One region of the Pantoea phyllosphaerae genome, then DNA from elsewhere that is predicted to be linked to it. Evidence: riboswitches for the same ligand, from Rfam matches in the RefSeq annotation. Region 1 holds a riboswitch; each other region holds the start of a gene.
The links. A riboswitch is a leader RNA that binds a small molecule or an ion and turns the genes downstream of it on or off. The one in region 1 is predicted to bind thiamine pyrophosphate.
Positions count from the first base shown of each region.

Region 2: it holds a riboswitch for thiamine pyrophosphate, as region 1 does, so the genes downstream of both, ACR6A7_RS03995 (FAD-dependent oxidoreductase) here and thiC (phosphomethylpyrimidine synthase ThiC) in region 1, are expected to answer to the same signal.
Region 3: it holds a riboswitch for thiamine pyrophosphate, as region 1 does, so the genes downstream of both, thiM (hydroxyethylthiazole kinase) here and thiC (phosphomethylpyrimidine synthase ThiC) in region 1, are expected to answer to the same signal.

Region 1 is NZ_JBPFDE010000025.1:11,671-19,485, forward strand. Features, by position in the region: gene rpoC (DNA-directed RNA polymerase subunit beta') at 1-787, shown strand, start outside; gene ACR6A7_RS20650 (DUF1127 domain-containing protein) at 968-1,246, opposite strand; gene ACR6A7_RS20655 (aminotransferase-like domain-containing protein) at 1,333-2,802, shown strand; gene thiE (thiamine phosphate synthase) at 2,984-3,616, opposite strand; gene thiC (phosphomethylpyrimidine synthase ThiC) at 3,613-5,538, opposite strand; TPP riboswitch at 5,625-5,725, opposite strand; gene rsd (sigma D regulator) at 5,975-6,484, opposite strand; gene nudC (NAD(+) diphosphatase) at 6,637-7,407, shown strand; gene hemE (uroporphyrinogen decarboxylase) at 7,449-7,815, shown strand, end outside.
Region 2 is NZ_JBPFDE010000002.1:165,374-173,188, reverse strand. Features, by position in the region: gene ACR6A7_RS04030 (O-acetyl-ADP-ribose deacetylase) at 1-486, opposite strand, end outside; gene ACR6A7_RS04025 (ABC transporter substrate-binding protein) at 556-1,497, opposite strand; gene ACR6A7_RS04020 (ABC transporter permease) at 1,507-2,241, opposite strand; gene ACR6A7_RS04015 (ABC transporter ATP-binding protein) at 2,234-2,968, opposite strand; gene ACR6A7_RS04010 (HesA/MoeB/ThiF family protein) at 2,965-3,933, opposite strand; gene ACR6A7_RS04005 (thiazole synthase) at 3,946-4,704, opposite strand; gene thiS (sulfur carrier protein ThiS) at 4,708-4,905, opposite strand; gene ACR6A7_RS03995 (FAD-dependent oxidoreductase) at 4,889-5,830, opposite strand; TPP riboswitch at 5,971-6,090, opposite strand; gene ACR6A7_RS03990 (DMT family transporter) at 6,132-7,082, opposite strand; gene ACR6A7_RS03985 (SDR family oxidoreductase) at 7,682-7,815, shown strand, end outside.
Region 3 is NZ_JBPFDE010000001.1:194,373-202,187, reverse strand. Features, by position in the region: gene ACR6A7_RS00895 (Zn-dependent oxidoreductase) at 1-946, shown strand, start outside; gene ACR6A7_RS00890 (MFS transporter) at 1,028-2,311, shown strand; gene ACR6A7_RS00885 (mannitol dehydrogenase family protein) at 2,376-3,836, shown strand; gene ACR6A7_RS00880 (GntR family transcriptional regulator) at 3,937-4,623, shown strand; gene thiD (bifunctional hydroxymethylpyrimidine kinase/phosphomethylpyrimidine kinase) at 4,684-5,484, opposite strand; gene thiM (hydroxyethylthiazole kinase) at 5,481-6,275, opposite strand; TPP riboswitch at 6,310-6,406, opposite strand; gene ACR6A7_RS00865 (PAAR domain-containing protein) at 6,525-7,815, shown strand, end outside.

The DNA.
Region 1 (7,815 bases):
AGCGCGTCGTCCGAAAGAGCCAGCAATCCTGGCGGAGATCAGCGGTATCATCTCCTTCGGTAAAGAGACCAAAGGTAAACGTCGTCTGGTGATTACGCCGGTTGATGGCAGCGAGCCTTACGAAGAGATGATTCCGAAATGGCGTCAGCTTAACGTGTTTGAAGGCGAGCGCGTAGAGCGTGGTGACGTGGTTTCAGACGGTCCGGAATCGCCGCACGACATTCTGCGTCTGCGTGGCGTCCATGCTGTGACCCGTTACATCACTAACGAAGTGCAGGAAGTTTACCGTCTGCAGGGCGTTAAGATTAACGATAAGCACATTGAAGTCATCGTTCGTCAGATGCTGCGTAAAGCTACCATCATGAGCGCGGGAAGCACCGACTTCCTGGAAGGTGAGCAGGCAGAAGTCTCTCGCATCAAGATCTCCAACCGCGATCTCGAAGCGAACGGCAAAATCGGCGCGACCTACGTGCGCGATCTGCTGGGTATCACCAAAGCGTCGCTGGCAACCGAATCGTTCATCTCGGCAGCCTCGTTCCAGGAGACGACTCGTGTCCTGACCGAAGCCGCTGTTGCAGGCAAGCGCGATGAACTGCGCGGCCTGAAAGAGAACGTGATCGTGGGTCGTCTGATCCCGGCCGGTACTGGTTACGCCTACCATCAGGATCGTATGCGTCGTAAAGCCGCAGGTGAAGTGCCAGTGGCACCGCAGGTTACTGCGGATGAAGCCTCTGCCAGCCTGGCTGAACTGCTGAATGCCGGTCTCGGCGGCAGCGACAACGACTAATCGCTCTTCGCGTAATAAAAACCCTGCCTCGGCAGGGTTTTTTTTTGGGATAAAAAAGTGATTAGTGACGGGGTTTTGCCAGCGGCGAGCTGGTTGAGATAGTAAACGTCTGGCGGACAGCATTTCTCTACCCGCCAGAGCAAAAAAAGGCCGGGGCGCACCCTGTGGAACTTCAGCACGCTAACGCTTCACATTTTCAATATCGCCGCGCGTCAGGCCGATATCTTTGAGCTGCGCATCGCTAAGCTGCAGCAGAATCAGGCGCGTCTTACGCCGCTGATGGAGACCCCTCAGGCAGCGCGCGATGGCGCGTAATAGAGACCAGGGCGTAACAGAAAAAGGTTTTGCCGCACAGTTTTCTTCGTATCCCATTTTACTTTCCTCATCAGGTGAACTGAGAAATAGTTTCTGCCTGATGGCGCAAAGGATACAGACGCAAAATTCGACTTTATTTAACATACAGATTGCCCCAGGCAGCGTCTGAATGGTAAAAAATTTGCCTGTCTGTACTGTTTTCTAACTTCTCAGCCTGACAGGAGCCGAACATGACGCGTTATCAACAGCTGGCGATGCATCTGGCACAGCGCATTGAGCAGGGGCTTTACCGCAGCGGTGAAAAGCTGCCGTCAGTGCGCACGCTGAGCCTTGAACATGGCGTCAGCATTAGCACCGTGCAGCAGGCGTACCACGTGCTGGAGGAGAAGCAGCTGATTACGCCGCAGCCGCGTTCCGGCTATTTCGTCGCGCCGCGTAAGGCCGCGCCGCCGGTGCCGGCGCTGACGCGCCCGGTGCAGCGTCCGGTAGAGATCACTCAGTGGGAGTCGGTGCTGGATCTGCTTGAGAGCCGTCAGGAAAGCGACGTGCTGCAGCTGGGCAGCGGCATGCCCAACCTCACCCAGCCGACCCTCAAACCGCTGTGGAAAATTCTCAGTCGGCAGGCGCAGCGGCAGGAAACACAGCTTCTCAGCTATGACAATCTGTATGGCGTAACGGGCTTGCGCGAGCAGGTAGCGCGGCTGGCGATCGACAGCGGCTGTCAGCTGTCGGTTGACGATATCGTTATTACCACCGGCTGCCATGAGGCGCTGTCGGTGTCGATCCGCGCGATATGCGAGCCGGGCGATATCATCGCGGTGGAGTCGCCGTCGTTTCACGGCATAATGCAGACCCTGCGCGGCTTCGGCATTCGCGCCATTGAGATCCCCACCGACTCGGTCACCGGCATCAGTCTGGAAGCGCTGGAGCTGGCGTTTGAGCAGTGGCCAATCAAGGCTGTCATGGTGGTGCCTAACTGCAACAATCCGCTGGGTTTCATTATGCCGGAGGCGCGTAAGCGTGCACTGTTGACGCTGGCGCAGCGCTTTGACGTAGCGGTGATTGAAGACGATGTTTACGGTGAGCTGGCCTGGGAGTATCCGCGGCCAGCCACGTTGAAATCGCTCGATCTGGACGGTCGGGTGCTGCTGTGCAGCTCTTTTTCGAAAACGGTGGCGCCCGGCCTGCGCATCGGCTGGGTTGCGCCAGGACGCTATCGCGATCGCGTACTGCATATGAAGTATATCGCTACCGGCTCCAGCAACACGCTGGCGCAGCATGCGATGGCGGAGTTTATTCGCCAGGGCTACTATCAGCCGCATCTGCGGCGTATGCGTCAGCTTTATCAGCGCAACTACGACTGCTTCAGCTGCTGGGTGCGTCACTACTTTCCCTGCGGCATCTGCGTCTCGCGTCCGCAGGGCGGCTTTATGATGTGGGTTGAACTGCCGGAAGCGTTTGACGCCGTGCGGCTTAATCGCGAACTGCGCGATTCGCATATTCAGATTGCGGTGGGATCGCTCTTTTCCGCATCGGGAAAATATCGCAACTGCCTGCGACTGAGCTTCGCGGTAACGCTGGACGACCGTGTCGAACAGGCGCTGGCAAAAGTCGGACAGGCGGTCGAGCACGCGATAGCCGCCTGCACGGGCGAACACTCTCCACACTCCCTGCAGCATGATGCCCTCCTGGCTAAATAGTTGAGGCAGGGCCAGAGAGGTGAGGGGAGGTTCCGGCCCTGGCCGGGCACATACCCGGCGAAAGCCACTGTAGCGCAGCAGAATAACGGCGCGAGCGAGAAAGCCTGTCGCTGTGCGCCGTTTTCCACTCTTTTTACCGCTGTTGCAGGAGGTTGCCGCTTTTTGCGCGGCGCGTTCCGTGTCAGGCCTCCGGCGGTTCCGCCAGCGCCAGCAACGCCTGGGTCGCAGCGCGCCAGTCCGGCGCCTGGGTAATGGCGCTGACGACGGCGATACTGCCGACGCCGGTTGCCAGCACCGCCGGCGCGCGCGCCAGGCTGATGCCGCCAATTGCCACGGTCGAAACGCCTTTAAGCCGCGCGAGATGCCGCTGAAGCTCCGTCAGCCCCTGCGGCGCTGACGGCATTGCCTTCGTCTCGGTAGGGAAAATATGCCCCAGCGCGATATAGGAAGGGCGTATCGCCATCGCACGATCCAGCTCGCGATCGTCGTGCGTCGACACCCCCAGCCGCAGACCCGCCTCGCGAATGGCGTTCAGGTTCGCGACATCCAGGTCCTCCTGACCCAGATGCACGCCGTAAGCGCGGTGCTTAACGGCCAACTGCCAGTAATCGTTGATAAACAGACGAGCATTGTAACGCTTGCCGAGCGCAATCGACTCGATAATCGATGGCTCCACCGCCGCCGCCTCCCGATCTTTAATACGCAGCTGGATAGTGCGCACGCCGACCTCCAGCAGGCGTGCAATCCATTCCACGCTGTCGACGACCGGATAGAGTCCTAAGCGCGAGGCGGTAGCAGGGAAAGGCGCGTTCATTGTTTCTCCTCGTTCAGCGCGTCGGCTGAGTGGTAAAGCTCGCCGCCGCGGCGGCGAAAGGTTTCAGACATCTGCTGCATGCCGATGGCGATCGGCTGCGCCTCGGCCTGGCTGGCCGCATAGTCGCGCACTTCCTGACTGATTTTCATCGAGCAGAATTTGGGGCCGCACATTGAGCAGAAGTGAGCCACTTTACCCGACTCCTGCGGCAGGGTTTCGTCGTGATAGGCGCGCGCGGTGTGGGGATCGAGTGCCAGATTAAACTGATCCTCCCAGCGAAATTCAAAGCGCGCTTTGGACATGGCGTTATCGCGGATCTGCGCGCCGGGATGCCCCTTCGCCAGATCCGCCGCGTGGGCGGCGATCTTATAGGTAATCAAACCCTGCTTAACGTCCTCTTTATTCGGCAGGCCGAGATGCTCTTTGGGCGTAACGTAGCAGAGCATGGCGCAGCCAAACCAGCCAATCATCGCGGCGCCGATGCCGGAGGTGAAGTGATCGTAGCCGGGCGCGATATCGGTGGTCAGCGGGCCGAGCGTATAGAACGGCGCTTCGTGACAGTGCTCCAGCTGCTCGGTCATATTGCGACGGATCATCTGCATAGGAATATGACCGGGACCTTCAATCATCACCTGCACGTCATACTCCCAGGCGATTTTTGTCAGCTCGCCCAGCGTGCGCAGCTCGGCGAACTGCGCCTCGTCGTTGGCGTCCTGAATCGAGCCGGGACGCAGGCCGTCGCCAAGCGACAGCGAAACGTCGTAGGCGGCGCAGATTTCGCAAATTTCGCGGAAGTGCGTATAGAGAAAACTTTCGCGATGATGCGACAGACACCACTTCGCCATAATCGACCCGCCGCGCGAAACGATGCCGGTCAGGCGCTTCGCCGTCATCGGCACATAGCGCAGCAGCACGCCAGCGTGGATAGTGAAGTAATCGACGCCTTGCTCCGCCTGCTCCAGCAGCGTGTCGCGGAACACCTCCCAGTCGAGGTTCTCCGCCACGCCGTTGACCTTTTCCAGCGCCTGATAAATCGGTACGGTACCGATGGGCACCGGGCTGTTACGCAGGATCCACTCGCGCGTTTCATGAATATAGCGGCCGGTGGAGAGATCCATCACGGTATCGGCGCCCCAGCGTGTCGACCAGACCAGCTTCTCCACCTCTTCTTCAATAGAGGAGGTGACCGCCGAGTTGCCGATGTTGGCGTTGACCTTGACCAGAAAGTTGCGGCCGATAATCATCGGCTCTGACTCGGGATGGTTGATATTCGCGGGAATAATGGCGCGTCCGGCGGCCACTTCCTGACGTACAAACTCAGGGGTGATGTTTTCCGGCAGCTGCGCGCCGAAGCCGTGGCCGTCATGCTGCTGGCGCAGCACTTCGCTGCGAATACGTTCGCGCCCCATATTCTCACGCAGCGCGATAAACTCCATCTCCGGCGTGACGACGCCCTGACGGGCATAGTGGAGCTGGGTAACGCAGCGCCCCGCTTTGGCGCGCCGCGGCTGCGGCAGCCGCTCGAAACGCAGATGATCGAGCCCGTCGTCGGCCAGACGCTGCTGCGTATAGCGCGAGCTGGTGTGCGTCAGCGTCTCGCTGTCGTCGCGCGCGGCGATCCAGTCGGCGCGTAGCTTTGCCAGTCCATGCTGAACATCGATAACGGCATCGGGATCGCCATAGGGACCAGCGGTATCGTAGACCGGCACCGCCTCATTCTCTTCATAGCGCGGACGGTCTTTATCGCCGCCGAGCAGCGTCGGACTGAGCTGGATCTCGCGCATCGGCACGCGAATATCGGCACGGCTGCCCTGGATCCAGATACGTTTCGAGTTGGGAAAGGCGACGCCGCTCTGAAGCGCTTCAATAAAGGCCTGCGCCTGGGCGCGCTGTTCACGTCGGTTGGTTTTGGTCATAGACATAGCAATTTTCCTGTTGAGGGGGAACGTTGCTTGTCCGGAGTTCGGAAGGAGTAACAGAAACGGCAGGCAAAATCGCCAGCGTACTGATGATGTTTACTCTTGTTCCCTTCGCAGGTTCTAACCTGATCAGGTTCCGCGGATCCCGAATTAACGGTCTCAGCCCTTGCGGGCACTCCGACAAGATTTCATTTCACGTTTTAAGCGGCTTAGCTTGCCATTTCACGCCTGGGCAGTGCTCGTGACGGTCACATACTTCAGTATGCTCCCGTCCCTGCGCGCTATCCGGGCGTGAACTGGCGGCGCACTCTACGCTGAAAACGCAAAACGCCGTGCATATCGCACAAAAAACAAAACGGGTTTTTGACGGTAAAGTCGAAAACCCGTTCAGCATAGAAGGGCTTGCGCAGAATAACAAGCCATTTACAACTGCTTGATGTTAAGCCGGACGCGACAGCCTGCTGCTGTCATTGGCCGCTGTTATGCTCACCAGGCTATTATCCCAGGCAAGCTGGATCAGCTTATCTTCCAGCGTAAAGCGCGCTTCCAGCACTTCGCCGACTTCCGACAGCGCCAGCTGAAAATCAACGCAGTTATCGTCGTCAATGGACTGCTGCAAGTGGCCATCATAGAGCTGCATCAGGCGCTCGGTGTTGGCTTCCAGCGGCGGATAAACCTGCGCAGCGGCAATCATTGGACTGTCGCCTTCCATCTCATTGATGATGCGTTCGTAAATGCTGAAGTGACCGGCAGAAAGGTAGTCGACCAGACCGTGACAAAAATTGTCGAGCGCCTGCTCGTCTAACGTTGTGAGCGCCTCTTTGTTAGGCTTCAGCCCAACCAGGTGGTAATAAGAAACAAGTAGCTGGCGACGGGCGTCCAGCCACGAGTCTACCAGTTCGTTGCTGCCACCTACGCGCTCGGTCAGGACGTTTAACTGGTTAAGCATATCTGACTCCATGTAAAGAAAGTTCCCTTCCCGTCACGCTGCGGCTGGCCTGGTGCCGCCTGCAAGCTGGACGATTTAGGGTATAGTTGTTTGTCTACACACTTAACATCAGGACTTCAGCGTATCGGTAAGACGCTAAGGATGACGATTAGATGCAACATGAGATCTCAAGCGTAGACGCTGGATGGTGGATTGTCAGCCATGAACAGAAACTTTGGTTGCCGCAAGGCGATCTGCCTCACGGCGGCGCCGCTGCGTTCAAGCTTACAGGCAGCAAGGCGCAGGCGGTCGGCGAGTGGCAGGGCGAAACGGTATGGCTGGTGTGTGAGAGCCGCGATCGCGATATGTTCTCGGTGCGTCAGCTGATTGATGAAGAGCCCGGTCTGTTTCAGCTTGCCGGGCGCGCCGTGCAGCTGGCGGAGTTTTACCGCTCGCATCGCTTCTGCGGCTACTGCGGCCACGAAATGCATCTGAGCAAGCATGAAAACGCCTGTCTCTGCGGCCACTGCCGCGAGCGCTACTATCCGCAAATCGCGCCCTGCATTATTGTCGCCATTCGACGCGGCGCTGAAATATTGCTGGCCAATCATGCGCGTCATCGCAACAGCATCTATACCGTGCTGGCGGGCTTTGTCGAGGTGGGCGAGACGCTGGAGCAGGCGGTCGCGCGCGAGGTGATGGAAGAGAGCAACATCCGCGTCAAAAACCTGCGTTACGTTACCTCGCAGCCCTGGCCCTTCCCGCATTCGCTGATGATGGCTTTTATGGCGGAATATGATGGCGGCGATCTGCAAATCGATAACAAAGAGCTGCTGGACGCCGGCTGGTACCGCTACGACGCGCTGCCGCCGCTGCCGCCGCCGGGCACTGTGGCGCGCCGGCTAATCGAAGATACCGTCGCCATCTGCCGCAGCGAGGCGTAAGAAGTGTTACACTACGCGCCTGAAATTGAGAGAGTCCTGAAATGAGTGAACTGAAGAACGATCGTTATCTGCGCGCCCTGTTACGTCAACCGGTCGATATGACGCCGGTATGGATGATGCGACAAGCCGGGCGTTATTTGCCGGAGTACAAAGCGACGCGTGCCGTAGCCGGCGATTTTATGTCGCTGTGCAAAAACGCCGAACTGGCGTGTGAAGTCACCCTGCAGCCGCTGCGCCGCTATCCGCTCGACGCGGCGATCCTCTTCAGCGATATCCTGACGATCCCCGATGCGATGGGGCTGGGACTCTACTTCGAAACCGGCGAAGGCCCGCGTTTTTCTAACCCGGTTACCTGCCGCGCCGATGTCGACAAACTGCCGGTGCCCGATCCTGAGCAGGAACTCGGCT
Region 2 (7,815 bases), on a different contig from region 1:
CTCCTCATCGAAACAGACAATTTTCACCTCTTCCAGCGCTGGATAGTCCGCCAGCGCCGCTTCTGTCGCCGCCAGCGCAATGTCAGCCGCCTTCTGCTTTGGAAAACGGTAGATGCCGGTGCTGATGCCGGGAAACGCGATGCTCCTGATATCGTGCTGCCGTGCCAGCTCAAAACAGCTGTCATAGGCGCGCCTTAGCAGCTCCGCCTCTTTCTGACTGCCGCCGTTCCAGACCGGACCCACGGTATGAATAACATAGCGTGCAGGCAGTTTTCCCGCGGTGGTGATCACCGCATCGCCGGTAGGGCAGCCGCCGTGCCGGTTGCGAATAGCCCGACACGCCTCCAGTATCTCCGGCCCGCCGGCGCGGTGAATGGCACCATCTACGCCGCCGCCGCCGAGCAGCGAACTGTTCGCCGCGTTAACAATCGCGTCGGCCTCGATTTTGGTGATATCGCCTGCCATCAGCGTGATCTTCTCTCTCATCATTAGCTCCTTATCCTGTTCGTTAAGTCTAGACGCGCCGGATAACGAGCACGCGGGCAACGCGCCCCTTTACTGCGACGGCAGCGAGTAGCGCGACATCGGCGCGACCTGGCCAATAAGCTTATTGTCCAGCATATAACGCGCAAACGCCTGATAGCGCGCCTCGTCAAAGCGACCGGCATCGCTGGCGAACAGCGGCACCGTCGCCTGCCACGCCTGGTGGTTAAGCGGCGTGTTCAGCTCCGGGTAAGCGCGGATAAACGCCTGCCAGACTGCTTCCGGATGGGCACGCAGGTAGGCCACGCCCTCGTTCAGCCCATGCAAAAACTTGCCGATACGCGGGTCGGTGGCTGCGGTTCCGGCATTCGCCAGCAGGATCAGTTCGTCATAGGCGGGCACGCCGTGATCTTCTGGCTTGAACGTCAGGGTTTCCGCGCCCTGCTGCTTAAGCTCCAGCAGCTCGTAGTTGCGATAAAGGGTCATTGCGCCGCTGATTTTATGGCTAAGCAGCGCCGAGACGGCGTCCATATTAAGGTTGATCAGCTTCACTTTATCCACGTCCACGCCTGCGGATCTGAGCATGGTCTTGATGGCGACATCCTCAAACCCTGGAATGGCGTAGCCGAGCGTCTTACCCTCGAAATCTTTCAGCTGGTGGATATCGCCACTTTTCAGCGCGGTGAGGGTGTTGAGCGGCTGGCCGATCAGCGTGCCGACGCGGATGGCTGGCACCCCTTTATCCACCAGCGTGTAGAGCTGCGGCTGGTAGCCGACGGCGAGATCGGCCTTGCCTGCCGCCAGCAGCAGCGGCACCGAGGCGGAGTCCGCTGGCGCAATCATCTCAACGTCCAGCCCCTGACGCGCAAAGGCGCCGCTCTCTTTGGCAGCAAAGATCGCCGCATGGTTAGGATTAACGAACCAGTCAAGCAGCAGGCGCACCTTCTGCGCCGCCTGCGCGGGCGCCGCGCCCGCAACCAGCAGCGCCAACAACATCAGCAACACTTTTTTCACAATTATTCCTTATGCAGAGTAGAGAAAGCGACGGCGCAGCAGTGCGACGCCGCCTGATAACAGCAGCGCCAGCAGCATTAACAGCGCCAGCGCAGCGAAACTGAGCGGCGTTTCCAGCCGCGCGTTGGCGTGCATCATCAAATAGCCGAGCCCCTCACTGGCACCGACCCATTCGCCGATCACCACGCCGACCGGCGCAAGAATCGCCGCCATTTGCAGACCAGAAAAAAAATGCGGCAGCGCGGCGGGCCAGCGCACGTGCAGGAACAGCCGCAGCCGCGAGCGATTCATGGTCTGCGCCAGCTCCAGCCAGCCGGGCGGCGTGCGGCAGAGCCCGTCGAACAGCGACAGGCAGAGCGGAAAAAAGACGATTAGCGCCGCGACCGCCACTTTTGAGGCGACGCCGAAGCCGAGCCACAGCACCAGCAGCGGCGCCAGCGCGAACACGGGAATCGTCTGACTGGCGGCGACCAGCGGGAACAGCAAGCGGCGCAGCAGCGGACTTGCAGCCATCGCTATCGCCAGCGTGACGCCAGCACCGCCGCCCAGCAGCAGCGCCAGCGCGATCTCGCCGAGCGTGTAGCAGGCGTGGTGGATCAGCAGGGCGTGCTGTTGCAGCAGGGTCTGCCCTACCGACGATGGAGAGGGAAGCAGAAAAGCGGGTACGCCGCAGTAGCGCGCCAGCTGCCACGCGCCGCCGACAATCGCCATCAGCCAGGCAAAGCTTAACAGGCGCTTAATCATGACTGAGCATCTGGAAAAGCTGGCTCTGCGCCTGCAGGATTGCCTCAGCCTGCGCCGCACGCGGCACCTCGCCCTCGGGCGTCGGCATGTTGCGGACGCGCAGCGGCGCAGCCTCCAGCAGATAGATATCATGCGCCAGGCGGCACGCCTCGAGCGGATCGTGCGTAACCAGCAGCAGCGTTTTGCCGCGCAGCAGTTCGGCGGTCAGGCTCTGTAGCCGCAGCCGCGTCATAACGTCGAGGGCGGCGAACGGCTCATCCATCAGCACCACCGGGCGGTCCTGATAGAGCGTGCGCGCCAGCGCCACGCGCTGCCGCATGCCGCCGGAGAGCGAATCGGGCCGCGCATCCCCCAGTCCGGCAAGCTCAACCTGCGTCAGCAGCGCCTCCGCGCGCTGGCTATCAGGCCGCTGGCCGCTGAGCCGCGCGCTGAGCATGACGTTGTCGCGCACCGACAGCCAGGGATAGAGATCGTCACGCTGGCCCATCCAGGCGATTTGCCGCGACAGCGCACCGGGAAGCGAGCTGCTGACGCGCCCCTGCTGCGGCGTTGAGAGCCCCGCCGCCAGCCGCAGCAGCGTGCTCTTGCCCGCGCCGCTGCGCCCCAGCAGCACGCTGGTTTTGCCACCGCGCAGCCGCAGGCTGAAGCGCGCGCAGAGGGGGGCGCTCTTCCAGTCGAAGGTCACGTCGTCGAAGAGAATATCGGGGCCGTGTGATACCGGGCTCATAGCTGGTTCGCCGCGATAATCGCCAGCCGCTCGACGCCGCGCTGCGCCAGCGCGGCAGCCGCTTTCGCCGCGCGAATGCCGCTGGCGCAGACCAGCACCACGCGTCGATCGGCAGGCGGCTGCCACGCGGCGATCGCGTCGGGCAGCAGGCGCTCCACCTGCGCCGCCACGCTGTGCGGCGCTTCCGCCAGGCTGCGCAGCTCAACGATACAGTCGTCGGCATGCAGCAGTTCGCGATCGATAAAGGGAATGGCGGGCTGCGTCGGCTCCTGCGCGTCGTCAAAGCGAAAGGCGCGAAAGTGCCACTGGCTGAAGTCACAATTTATTATGCTGCCGAGCGGTGACGGACTGTGCCCCAGCAGCACGCTGAGGGCCATCTGCGCCTGCATCGCGCCCAGCGTCGCTACCGCCGGTCCCATCACACCGGCGGTGTCGCAGCTGCCAGCGGAGGCGGGCAGCCGGGGAAACAGGGCGCGATAGCCCGGCGCCCCGCCGCAAAAACCGCCAACATAGCCCTGCAGCCCCAGCACCGAGGCGCTGATCAACGGGATATTGCGCGGCCGGCAGGCGTCAGAGAGCGTATAGGTCACGGCAAAGCTGTCCGCAGCGTCGATCGCCAGATCCACCTGCAACAGCGCCTGCTCGACCGTACTGGCGCGCAGCGCCTGCTGCCGCGCCTCGGTAACGCAGTCGCGGTTGCGGGCGGCCAGTGCGCGCGCGGCGCAAACCGCCTTCGGCTGGCCGACATCCTCCTCCGTGTAAAGCGTCTGGCGATGCAGATTATGCAGCGCTACCTGGTCAGCGTCCCAGATACGCAGATAGCCGACGCCCGCGCCTGCCAGCAGCGGCAGCAGCGTCGATCCCAGCCCGCCCGCGCCGACCACCAGCACGCGCGCGGCGCGCAGCCGCTGCTGTCCTGCTTCGCCGATTTCCGGCAGCATCTGCTGCCGCTGATAACGATTCATTAGATTTTCCCGTTAGCTGAACTCTGCCAGGCCAAATACCGGCGTCGACGCGGCGGCCATATCGCGCCGCTCCATCAGGCCCGCCTGATGCGCCTGCTGCCCCGCGCGAATCGCGCTTGCGAAGGCGCCCGCCATCGCTGCCGGATCCTGCGCTTTGGCAACGGCGGTGTTGAGCAGAATGGCGTCGAACCCCATCTCCATCGCCTGCGCCGCCTGGCTCGGCGCGCCGATACCGGCGTCAATCACCAGCGGCACCCCCTTGAACCAGGCGCGGAAGCTGCGCAGCCCGTCGATATTGCGCAGCCCCTGGCCAGAGCCGATGGGCGCGCCCCAGGGCATCAGCACTTCGCAGCCCGCCTCCAGCAGTTTTTCACCGACGATGAGATCCTCGGTGGTATAGGGAAAGACCTGAAAACCGTCAGCGCAAAGAATGCGCGCCGCCTCGACCAGCGCAAAGGGATCGGGCTGCAGCGTGTCGGCGTTGCCGATCACCTCCAGCTTTATCCAGGGTGTGTCGAAGAGTTCGCGCGCCATATGCGCCGTGGTCACCGCCTCTTTCACGCTGTGGCAGCCGGCCGTGTTGGGGAGCACGCGGCGGTTGAGCTGGCTGAGCAGCTCGCGAAATGCGCCGCCCTGGCTGCCCTCACGCCGCAGGCTGACGGTGATGATCTCCGCCTCCGCGGCGCAGATCGCCTCGTGCAGAATAGCGGGCGACGGATAGCCCGCGGTGCCGAGCAAAAAACGCGAACGGGGAACAAAGCCGTAAAACATGGTTCAGCCTCCCTGCATCGGCGACAGCACTTCCAGGCGGCATCCCGCCTCCAGCCGCTGGCTCTCATACTGCGCGCGCGGCAAAAACTGGCCGTTATAGGCGCTGGCCACGCAGGCGGCGTCGATCTGCCGCTCCTGCAGCAGCGCGGCGACGGTCGTCGCCTCGGTTTCCACTCTCTGACCGTTAAGTTCGATTTGCATCATTCGACTCCTGACTAAGCAGTTGCATAAGCTGCTGCGCCATGGCGGGCGCGAGCAGAAAACCGTGACGGTACATGCCGTTAAGAGAAAAAACGCCGTCTTGATAGCGCACTTCCGGCAGGTTGTGGCGATAGGCGGGACGCCGCCCCGTGCCGCTCTCGACAATGCGCGCTTCGGCCAGCGCCGGATGGATACTCCAGGCGGCGCTGAGCAGCTCCATCATGGCGCGAGCGCTGATCGGGCTGGCGTCGTCGCTCTCGACCATGGTGGCGCCGAGCATAAAGCGGCCACGGGCGCGCGGCACCAGATAGCAGGGAAAGCGGGGATGCAGCAGCCGCACCGGACGGGAGAAATGGAGTTCATCGCACTGCAGGATCAGCATTTCGCCGCGCACCGCGCGCAGGTCGGGCTGGCAAGGGGCGGCGTGAATGCCGCGACAGTCGATCACCGTGCCGCCGGGTTTGCCGCGGTGAAAAACCACGCCGCGCGCTTCCAGGCTGGCCCGCAGCTGGCGCAGGGCGTCGCGCGGATTAAGGTGCGCTTCGTCGGGAAAAAACAGGCCGCGCGCAAAGCGCCCTGCCAGTTCAGGCTCAAGCTGCGCGGGATCGCGCCACTGGTGCTGCCGCGTCATATGCGCGAAGCGCGTCAGCTCCGCCGTGTCGCGCGGCGCGGCCACCACCAGCGTGCCCTGACGTGCGACGCCATCGACCCGCTGCGCCCACCAGCCGGCGGCACGCTGCCCCAGCTCAATAACCTGTTCAGGCGCGCTCTCCCCTTCGCAAAAGGGCGCCAGCATGCCGCCCGCCCAGTGCGACGCGGGCGTCTCGTCGCTGAGGATCACCTCTGGCGTCTCGCCCTGTTCAGCCAGCAGCGTCGCGACGCATAAGCCAGCGACGCCGCTGCCGAGCACCGACCAGCGGCTCATAGCGCGCACCCGGCAGAGAAAACGGTTTGAAAAAGAGTCATGTTCACGCAGGCCTCGATGTTGACGACCCGTGATACGTGAAGGGAAAAAGCGTGAGCGGTGAGCAGGCTCGCGCGGCAGGCATCTCAACGAGGTGAAAAACAATGAGATACGAGTCTTCCTACGCCAGTATCAACTGGGTCAGGTTCAAAGGGTCGCTAAACCGCGCGCTGCGCTATTAGCCTCTCAGTCTCTCTGGCGAGACTCCCCCGACGGCCATTAGTTGTAGGGCAACTGCCTGCCCGACGTCAAGCAGAGTGTGTTAATCAGGCGTTAAATCGGCGGTGTCGCGGCGGGCAGTCAGCGCCGATGCCGCAGCCCGACGCCGCTGACGTCGCTCGCTTAAAACCGTATAAATGCCAGCGAACGCCACCAGGCTGGCCCCAATCAGGGTGAGTTTCTCCGGCAGGGTGCCGAGGAAAACCAGGCCGATAATCACCGACCAGAGCAGCGAGCTGTAATCGAACGGGGCGAGCAGCGAGGCGTCGGCGTAGCGCAGGCTCAGCGTCAGCAAAATTTGCGTCAGGCCGCCGCACAGGCCGCACCCCAGCAGCAGAAGCAGCTGCTCTCCCTGCGGCACGCGCCAGCCAAACGGCAGCGTCAGCAGCGAGGTCGCGCCCGTCATGGCGGTAAACCAGAAGGCGATTGCGCCCGGCTTCTCTTTACCGCTGAGGTAGCGGATCTGAATCAGCGCGCCTGCGGTGCAGAGCGCAGAGAATAGCGCCAGCAAGACGCCGACGGAAGAGGCCAGGCTGGCGACCGTTAGCCTGGGCGCGCCGCTGAGCGACAGGTGGCCGGAGAGCATAATGACGATCCCCACGAAACCGGCCGCGACTGACAGCCAGCGATTCAGCCGCACCTTTTCGCGCAGCACTAAGGCCGCCAGCAGCACGGTGAATAGCGGCGCGGCGTAGTTAATTGCGGTGGCGTCGGTCAGAGAGATATAAATCAGCGACAGATAGCTGAGGTACATGCTGAAGGTGCCCGCCAGGCCGCGACCGATGTGCCCTTTCACGTTGCGGGTTTTAATGTTCTGAATAATGCCGCCCTGAAAGGTTAGCCATACCAGCAGCGGCATTATGCCCACCAGCGAACGAAAGAAGATTACTTCTCCCACCGGAAACGCACCCTCCAGACCTTTTACGCAGGCAAGCATCAGCGTCGAGCTAAGTGTCGCCATAATTTTGAGTGAAATTCCCGTCGACGCGCTCACGTGGCGCTCCTTATTGCCTGTTGCAGAAAAGAGCGTTCAGAGTAACCCAGACGCACGGCGCGAGCGGGGGGAAACCTCAGTAAATACAGCGTATTCTGCCTTTATGAAGCGGCCGGACAGCATAAATATGCGCCTGGTTTTTTCGCTGTTTCGCTGCGGGCGATAAAGAGCGTTATTTCCCGTTTTGCCTGGCGAGGATAAATATATTTTTTGCCCTGACCAGAAGTGCGCTACGCGTCGTTCAAAGCGCCAACGCTAAAAAAATCAGGCCAGGACAAAATGATATAAAAGCGCAACGTAAACACCAGGAATATAACTTAAATTGCTGATAATAAATAATTTATACATAAAACCATTATTAATACTTCTCGAGCAACTCAGATAAGCGTGGATTATATAAACTGTTTATTAAACCGGCATTTAAATATCTCTGGCAAAAAAAATTGTGCAGCCCACCCTGAAAAGCAAAAAGGCGTCTTATTATTAATGCTGATCTCTCAACAGGTGGATTTAATAAGCTTTCGCGAAATTTAATGTGACAAACTTCACATATGTGCCAGGCTTATTATTATCCGAAAACGATGTGCAAGGAGCTAAGCATGAGTAATCAAAACGACAAAACTCTCGTCCCGGTTGAATTTCCGACACCCTCTTTCCCAGGGCAGAAACAACCCGTGCCTGGTCTTGCCAGCAAAATGGAGCCGGTTCCAGACCATGGGGAAACAACGTACCG
Region 3 (7,815 bases), on a different contig from region 1:
GCCTGCAGTGGGCGAAGTGCGCGTCAAGGTGAAATACGCCAGCATCTGCGGCTCTGACGTGCATATCTGGCATGGCCATAACCCTTTCGCGAAATATCCGCGCGTTATCGGCCACGAGTTTTTCGGCGTGATTGACGCGGTCGGCGACGCGGTCGACGCCAGCCGCATCGGCGAGCGGGTAGCGGTCGATCCCGTCGTGAGCTGCGGTAGCTGCTATCCCTGCTCGGTGGGCCGCCCTAACGTCTGCACCACGCTGAGCGTTATCGGCGTGCACCGCGACGGCGGCTTTAGCGAATATGCGGTTGCGCCGGCTGGCAATGCGTACCCGTTGCCGGCGGCGATCCCGGACAAGCTCGCCAGCATGGTCGAGCCTTTCACTATCGCCGCCAATATCACCGCGTTCCTCAAGCCGCAGCCGCAGGATGTGGCGCTGATCTACGGCGCCGGACCCATGGGCCTGACGGCGATTCAGGTGCTGAAAGGCGTGTTTAAGGTGGCGCAAGTGCTGGTAGTGGATCGTCTGCCGGAACGCCTTGCGCTGGCGCAAGCCAACGGCGCAGATCGGGTGTTCAACAACGCCGAGGTGCCGCTGGCGGCCCAGCTGGAAGGCGTGCAGCCGACGCTGATTATCGACGCCGCCTGCCATCCTTCTATTCTGGCGGAAGCGGCGGCGCTCGCCTCGCCCGCCGCCCGTATCGGCCTGCTCGGCTTCTCCGGCGAGCCCTGTAGCATTACCCAACAAAGCCTGACCAGCAAAGAGCTGTCGCTCTTTACCTCCCGTCTTAACAGCCACCGCTTCCCGCAGGTGATTGAATGGATGGAGCAGAGCCTGATCCAGCCGGAAAAACTGGTTACGCACTATTTTTCGCTCGACGACATCGAACGCGCCATGACGCTGTTCGAAAAAGACCCCCGCACCTGCTGCAAGGTTGTGCTGGCCATGTAGCGGTTGCCCTACTCTCACCGGGGATTCAGCCGGCAGCGCGCTGCCGGCGTAATATCACTATAAAAAAGCGTTGGAGCCACCATGTTCAAAAATCTGCGCTGGACAATCGTACTGCTGCTGTTCCTTGTTTACATGATCAATTACCTCGATCGTGTTGCCCTCTCCCTTACCCTACCGCTGGTCGAAAAAGATCTGGCGATCAACGCCGAACAGTTCGGCATGATCTTTGGCAGTTTCTTCTTCGGCTATGCCCTGTTCAACTTCGTTGGTGGCATCGCCACTGACCGCTTTGGCCCCAAAATCGTGCTCGCCGTCGCGGTCGGCATGTGGTCGCTGTTCTGCGGCATGACCGCGCTGGCAACCGGCTTCTGGTCGATGTTGATCCTGCGCGTGCTGTTCGGCATGGCGGAAGGCCCTATTTGCGCCTCGGCCAACAAAGCGATTAACGGCTGGTTTCCGAAAAAACAGGCGGCGACCGCAATGGGCCTGCTGAGCGCTGGCTCGCCGCTGGGCGGCGCGATCGCCGGGCCGATTATCGGCTATCTCGCGCTCGCATTTGGCTGGCGTCCGGCCTTCGTGATCATCTGCCTGATCGGTCTGGTATGGATGGCGATCTGGCTGTTCGTTTCGGCGGATAACCCGGCGAAGAGCCGACGCGTTTCTGCCGAGGAGCGCGCGCTGGTCGACCAGCTGAAAGCGGAGCAGCCGGGCGAAGAAGCGGATCTGGCACAGGCGTCACACGGTTTCGGCTACTATCTGCGTCAGCCGATTATCCTGGTCACCGCTTTCGCCTTCTTCTGCTACAACTATATTCTGTTTTTCTTCCTGAGCTGGTTCCCTGCCTATCTGGTGCAGGCGCACGGCCTGGATATTAAATCGATGTCGATCACGACCATGATCCCGTGGATTGTCGGCTTCGTGGGCCTCGCGCTCGGCGGCTGGATCTCAGACAAGATCTTCAATATTACCGGCAGGTTACTGCTCTCACGTAAAATTGTGCTGGTGGTCTCACTGTTCGCCGCCGCCGTTTGTGTAGCGCTGGCGGGTACGGTAAAAGAGGTCAACTCTGCGGTTATGATGATGTCGATCTCTATCTTCTTCCTCTACATCACCGGCGCTATCTACTGGGCGATTATTCAGGACGTGGTGCACAAAAGCCGTGTCGGCAGCATCAGCGGCTTTATCCATCTGGTGGGCAGCCTGTCGGGCATTATCGGTCCGATTGTCACCGGCTTTATCGTGCAGCATACCGGCAAGTTCGACAGCGCCTTCGTGCTGGCAGGCGGCGTCGCTGCCGTGGGTGCCTTCCTGGTGCTGTTCGTTATCCGCAGCCCGAAAGCGAGCAAGAAGCCGATTTCGGCGTAAGCAGCAGGTTTTATATGACTGAATCACGGGGCGCAGGACGCCCCGTATGCCATAAGGACGAACTATGTTAGAGATTGATCGCCTTCCCGCCGACGTGCAGCGCCCGCGCTACGATCGCAGCCAACTGAAAACCCGCATGGTGCATATCGGCTTTGGCGCTTTTCATCGCGCGCACCAGGCGCTGTGCAGCGACAAGCTGGCGGAACAGGGCAGCGACTGGGGCTATTGTGAAGTTAATCTCAACAGCGGCGAGCTGATCCAGGCGCTGCGCCAGCAGGATCACCTCTATAGCCTGACGGAAATGGCCGACGATTCGCTCAACACGCGGATTATCGGCGTGATTACCTCGTCGCTGCACGGCAAAAGCGACGGCATCGAGGCGGTGATCGCCGCCATGAGCCAGCCGGAGGTAGCGATTGTCTCAATGACCGTTACCGAGAAAGGCTACTGCCACCATCCCGCCAGCGGCGATCTCAACCCGGACCATCCCGATATTGTGCATGACCTGGCCCACCCCGACGCGCCGCGCTCGCTGCCGGGCTTGATTCTGGCCGCCATCCGCCGCCGCCGCGACGCTGACCTGCCGCCCTTCAGCGTGATGTCCTGCGACAATATGCCGGAAAACGGCCACGTCACGCGCAAGGTGATCCTGCAGCTGGCGCAGCGGCAGGATAGCGCGCTGGCGGACTATATCCAGCAGCATGTCACCTTCCCCTCGACCATGGTCGATCGCATCGTTCCGGCGATGACCGACAGCGCCTTTGCCCAGCTTGCCGAGCGTCTCGGCAGCCGCGATCCGGTGGCGGTGGAAGCGGAGCCGTTTTTCCAGTGGGTTATCGAGGATAATTTCGTCAGCGGCCGTCCCGCCTGGGAGCAGGCAGGCGCAGAGCTGGTTAAGGACGTGCTGCCGTTTGAGGAGATGAAGCTGCGTATGCTTAACGGCAGCCATTCGTTTCTGGCCTATCTCGGCTTCCTCTCCGGCTATGAGCACATCAGCGACTGCATGGCGGACGCAAACCTGCGCACCGCCGCGCGCAGGCTGATGCTGGAGCAGCAGGCGCCGACGCTGCGCACCCAGGGCGTGGATCTCACCGCCTATGCCGACTCGCTGATCGCGCGCTATGAAAACCGCGCCATCAAACATCGCACCTATCAGATAGCGACCGACGGCACGCAGAAGCTGCCGCAGCGCCTGCTCGACAGCGTGCGCTGGCATCTGCGCAACGGCAGCAACTGCGACCTGCTGCTGCTGGGCGTTGCGGGCTGGATGCGCTACGTCGGCGGCGTGGACGAGCAAGGCGCGCCGATCGAGATCCGCGATCCGCTGAAGGCGGAACTGGCGGAGCGCGTGGCCGCCAGCGACGAAGGCGAAGCGCGCGTGAAGGCGCTGCTGGGGATGAAAGCGGTGTTTGGCGAGGATCTGGCGCAGAATGCGGAGGTGGTCGCGACGCTAACGCGCTTCTGGCTGCAGCTGCGCGAGCATGGCGCGCGCGCTACGGTGGCGCAGGCGGTGGGGTCGCCGTAATTGTTCAGTGTCAAAAGCGCTGGCGCAGTCGCAGCGCGCTGATTAGACTGACACTTTCCCAATGGGCTGGCTGCCGCCAGCCGTAATACGGATATGCCGCATGTCTATCGCCTATACCATCACCACCAGCGAACCGGTCAACCAGCAGATTTATCGTTATCTGCGTAAGGATATCGTGACCTGCGTTATTCAGCCGGGTTCACTGCTGTCAGAAAAAGAAGTGTCGGCCCGGTTTAACGTGTCGCGTCAGCCGGTGCGCGAAGCCTTTATCAAGCTGGCAGAAGCGGGTCTGGTGCAGGTGTTGCCGCAGCGCGGCACCTTCGTGCGTAAAATTTCCGCACGCCGCGTCGCGGACGGCCGGTTTATTCGCGAAGCGGTAGAGGTGTCGGTGGTACGGCGCGCGGCGCTGGAGATTGAGCCGGTGGCGCTGTTGGCGCTGGAGCATAACCTCCAGCTGCAGAAGATGGCCGCCGCTCGCCATGACAGCCAGGCGTTTCTCAGCCTCGACGATGAGTTTCACCGCCTGATTGCCGAGAGCATCAACTGCCTGCTGGCGTGGGAGACGGTAGAGAATATCAAAGCGGCGATGGACCGCGTACGCTTTCTGACGCTGAGCGAGGTCTCGCCGCCGGACAGCCTGATTGAGCAGCACGAAGAGATCCTGTCCGCGCTGAAAAACCACGATGCCGACGCGGCCGAAGCGGCGATGCGGCGCCATCTGCAGGAGATGATTTTCTCAATTACGCCGATCGCCGAGCGCAACAGCGAGTGGTTTGAGTCGCTGTAACCCCGCCCCGCACATTGATAAAAAGGCCAGCACGCTGCTGGCCTTTTCTGTCTGTGACCTTTACCACCAGCGATGAAAATGGTGCACCGGCCCAATTCCCTCGCCCACTTCCAGCGTATCGGCCTGCATCAGCGCCTGCTGCAGCCAGGCCTTTGCCTCGCGCAGCGTGTTTGCCCAGCTGCTATGGCGCGGACGCAGCGCCGCCAGCGCGGCGGAGAGTGAACAACCCGTGCCGTGAGTATGGCGCGTATTGACACGCGGCGCGGTAAAGCGCTCCGCGCCGTCACGAGTGATGAGCCAGTCCGGGCTCTCGCTGTCGCTGAGATGGCCACCCTTCATCAGCACCGCCTGACAGCCAAGCGCCAGCAGCGCTTCCCCCTGCTCCAGCATCGCCTCTTCGCTGTGTGCTGGCGCGCACTCCAGCAGCGCCGCCGCCTCCGGCAGATTGGGCGTAATCAGCGATACCTGCGGCAGCAGCAGTTCGCGCACGCTGGCGATGGCATCGGGCGAGAGCAAGGGATCGCCGCTTTTCGCCACCATCACCGTATCCAGCACCACATAAGGGATAGCGGCTCGCTTCAGCTTTTCCGCCACGATCTGCACAATCGCGGTTTCCGAAAGCATGCCGATTTTCGCCGTGTCGATGCGCACGTCGCTTAAAACTGAATCTAGCTGTGCGCCAACAAACTCAGGTTCTATGCGATAGACCGACTGCACGCCGCGGGTGTTTTGCGCCACCAGCGCGGTAATGACGCTGGTACCGTAGGCGCCGAGCGCCGAAAAAGCCTTGAGATCGGCCTGGATGCCGGCGCCGCCGCTGGGATCGGTGCCGGCAATGGTCAGAGCGTTAATACGCTTCATGCGCGCGCCTCCTGTGCCAGCTGCCACAGGGCGTCGATAAACAGCGTGGCGCAGCTGCCGGGCGCGGCGATCTGCGCGGCGGCGCGCTCCCCCGCCAGCGCCATGACGCGGCAGGCGCTGGCGACGTTGTTCAGTCGGTCGCCGGGCAGGCTGCAAAAGGCCGCCACCACGGCGGAGAGCGCGCAGCCGGTGCCGACCACGCGCGTCATCAGCGCGCTGCCGCCAGGCACGCTTAGCGTCTCGGTGCCGTCAGTGATGTAATCGACCTCGCCACTGATCGCCACCAGCGTCTGATGTTGCCGCGCCAGCGCGCGCGCCGCCTCAAGCGCCGCCTCCGACTGGTGCTGCGTATCCACGCCGCGTCCGCCTGCGCCCTGCTGCGCCAGCGCGAGGATTTCAGAGGCGTTGCCGCGTATGGCGGCAGGCCGCAGCGTCAGAAGCTGCTGGCAGAACTCAGTGCGCAACCGCAGCGCGCCGACCGCCACTGGATCGAGTACCCAGGGCGTCTGCGCTGCGTTGGCGGCCTGTACCGCTGCCAGCATGGCGTCGCGGCGATCGCGCGTCAGCGTGCCGACATTGATCAGTAAGGCGTCGGCCATGGCGGCAAACTGCGCGGCCTCATCGGGATCGATCACCATGGCGGGCGAAGCGTTGAGCGCCAGCAGGACGTTAGCGGTCATATTCTGCACCACGTCGTTGGTCATGCAGTGCACCAGCGGCTGGCGCTGAACGAAACGGGCGAGAACGGGCGCGAAGTGCGCGTCGGAAAAGCGTTGAGGTTGGCGGATCATCATAACTCCCAACCGGCGAACAAGAAGGCGAATGCGGTCAGGCATCTGACTTCCCTACGCTGGCATTATCCAGATCAGGTAATACGGGTCTTTCTCAGCCTTCACAAAGAAGGGCACCCCGAGTCGTGTTGATTACATTTCTTTATCAATTAGTAGGTTACGCCAGGTCTCGTGCTGATACAAGATTGAACTTATGAATATTACATTTTACGCTGTACCTCACCTTGTACCTTCATTAAGGATGATTCTATGGCTACTGGTCATTTTCTGAGGATTGGCGACAAAACAACGTGCGGCGGTAGTATTCTTTCAGGTTCCCCAAATCACAGCTTTGGAGGGATTGCGACCGCGAGAAATGGCGATTCTGTCTCTTGTGGTAAAGATGGCAAGGTATACCATATCGCAGGTGGTATACCCACTTACTCGATTCATGGAGTTGCCGCAGCAGGTACTTTGCATAGCCGCAGTACATGCCCCTGTAACGCAAGTTTCATTTCGTCATTCCCAAATGCTTCCTATTGGGTCGAGGAAAAGAAAGCAGTTAAGGCTGTCCCTGTAGTTACTGCTGCCCCTTTAGCTGCTCCTGAACCTGCAAAAATTGCAGAGCCTGAACAACATGCACAAGCCGCTAAAAAGAAGGTAGAAGCAAAACGCGAACCAGTAGATCCTGGCTTCTGTGTACTTCCTTACGGTGCTGATACTGGAGCCTATGAAAGATATCTGTTCGAAAGTGAACCGCCAGCAGGAACACGCGAGCTTTATCGCTCTCTTAACGGGGCAGGTAAGGAATACAAAGCAGGTTCTATTCTGCTGGTTGTTGATCCTGAAAAACAGGACAGTGATCAAATCGCACATATGCAGGCTGCAAAACAACGTATTGATACAGCATTAGAACCGCTTACACATAAAGAAGCCAATTTCTTACATAACCACTATGCAACAATAGCTAACTTTAGCAACATCGCCGATAAAGGAATTGGCCTTGCTGCCGAACCTGTCGGGAAGTATTTCGAAAATATAGAGAAGATCCTGAAAGAAATTCAAGAAACATACAAAAATACTTACATGACCAGAGGGGCTTTAATTGGCGAACAGTTCCATGTAAAACGTGCTCAACTATTCAATGAACTTGATCGTGTACTTAAAGTCGGTTTCCTTAATAAAGGTATGAAACTCGGTGAGTACAGCAACTTAAAAAGTGCACTTGGTCTATCAACTAAATCGATAACTCATAAATGGAATGAGACAGGAATAAGTGATATTGATGGTTATGCTACCCATTTAGAACGAGCTGCAAAATATGTAACAGCTATGCGATATGTTGGTTATTTAGGAATTGGATTTAGTGCTCTGCATTCAATCAATGAAATTAATGAGGCTTGTTCTGTTGGTCGTGAAGATGAATGTACCAAAAAGAAATACACCGAAGTTGGTAGCTTTTCTGGTGGCATAATTGGAAGCATCGGAGGCGGAGCAATAGGCACAGGTATATGCACTGTAGTATTAGGTGCTTTGACAATAGAAGCCGCTGGGGCTGGTG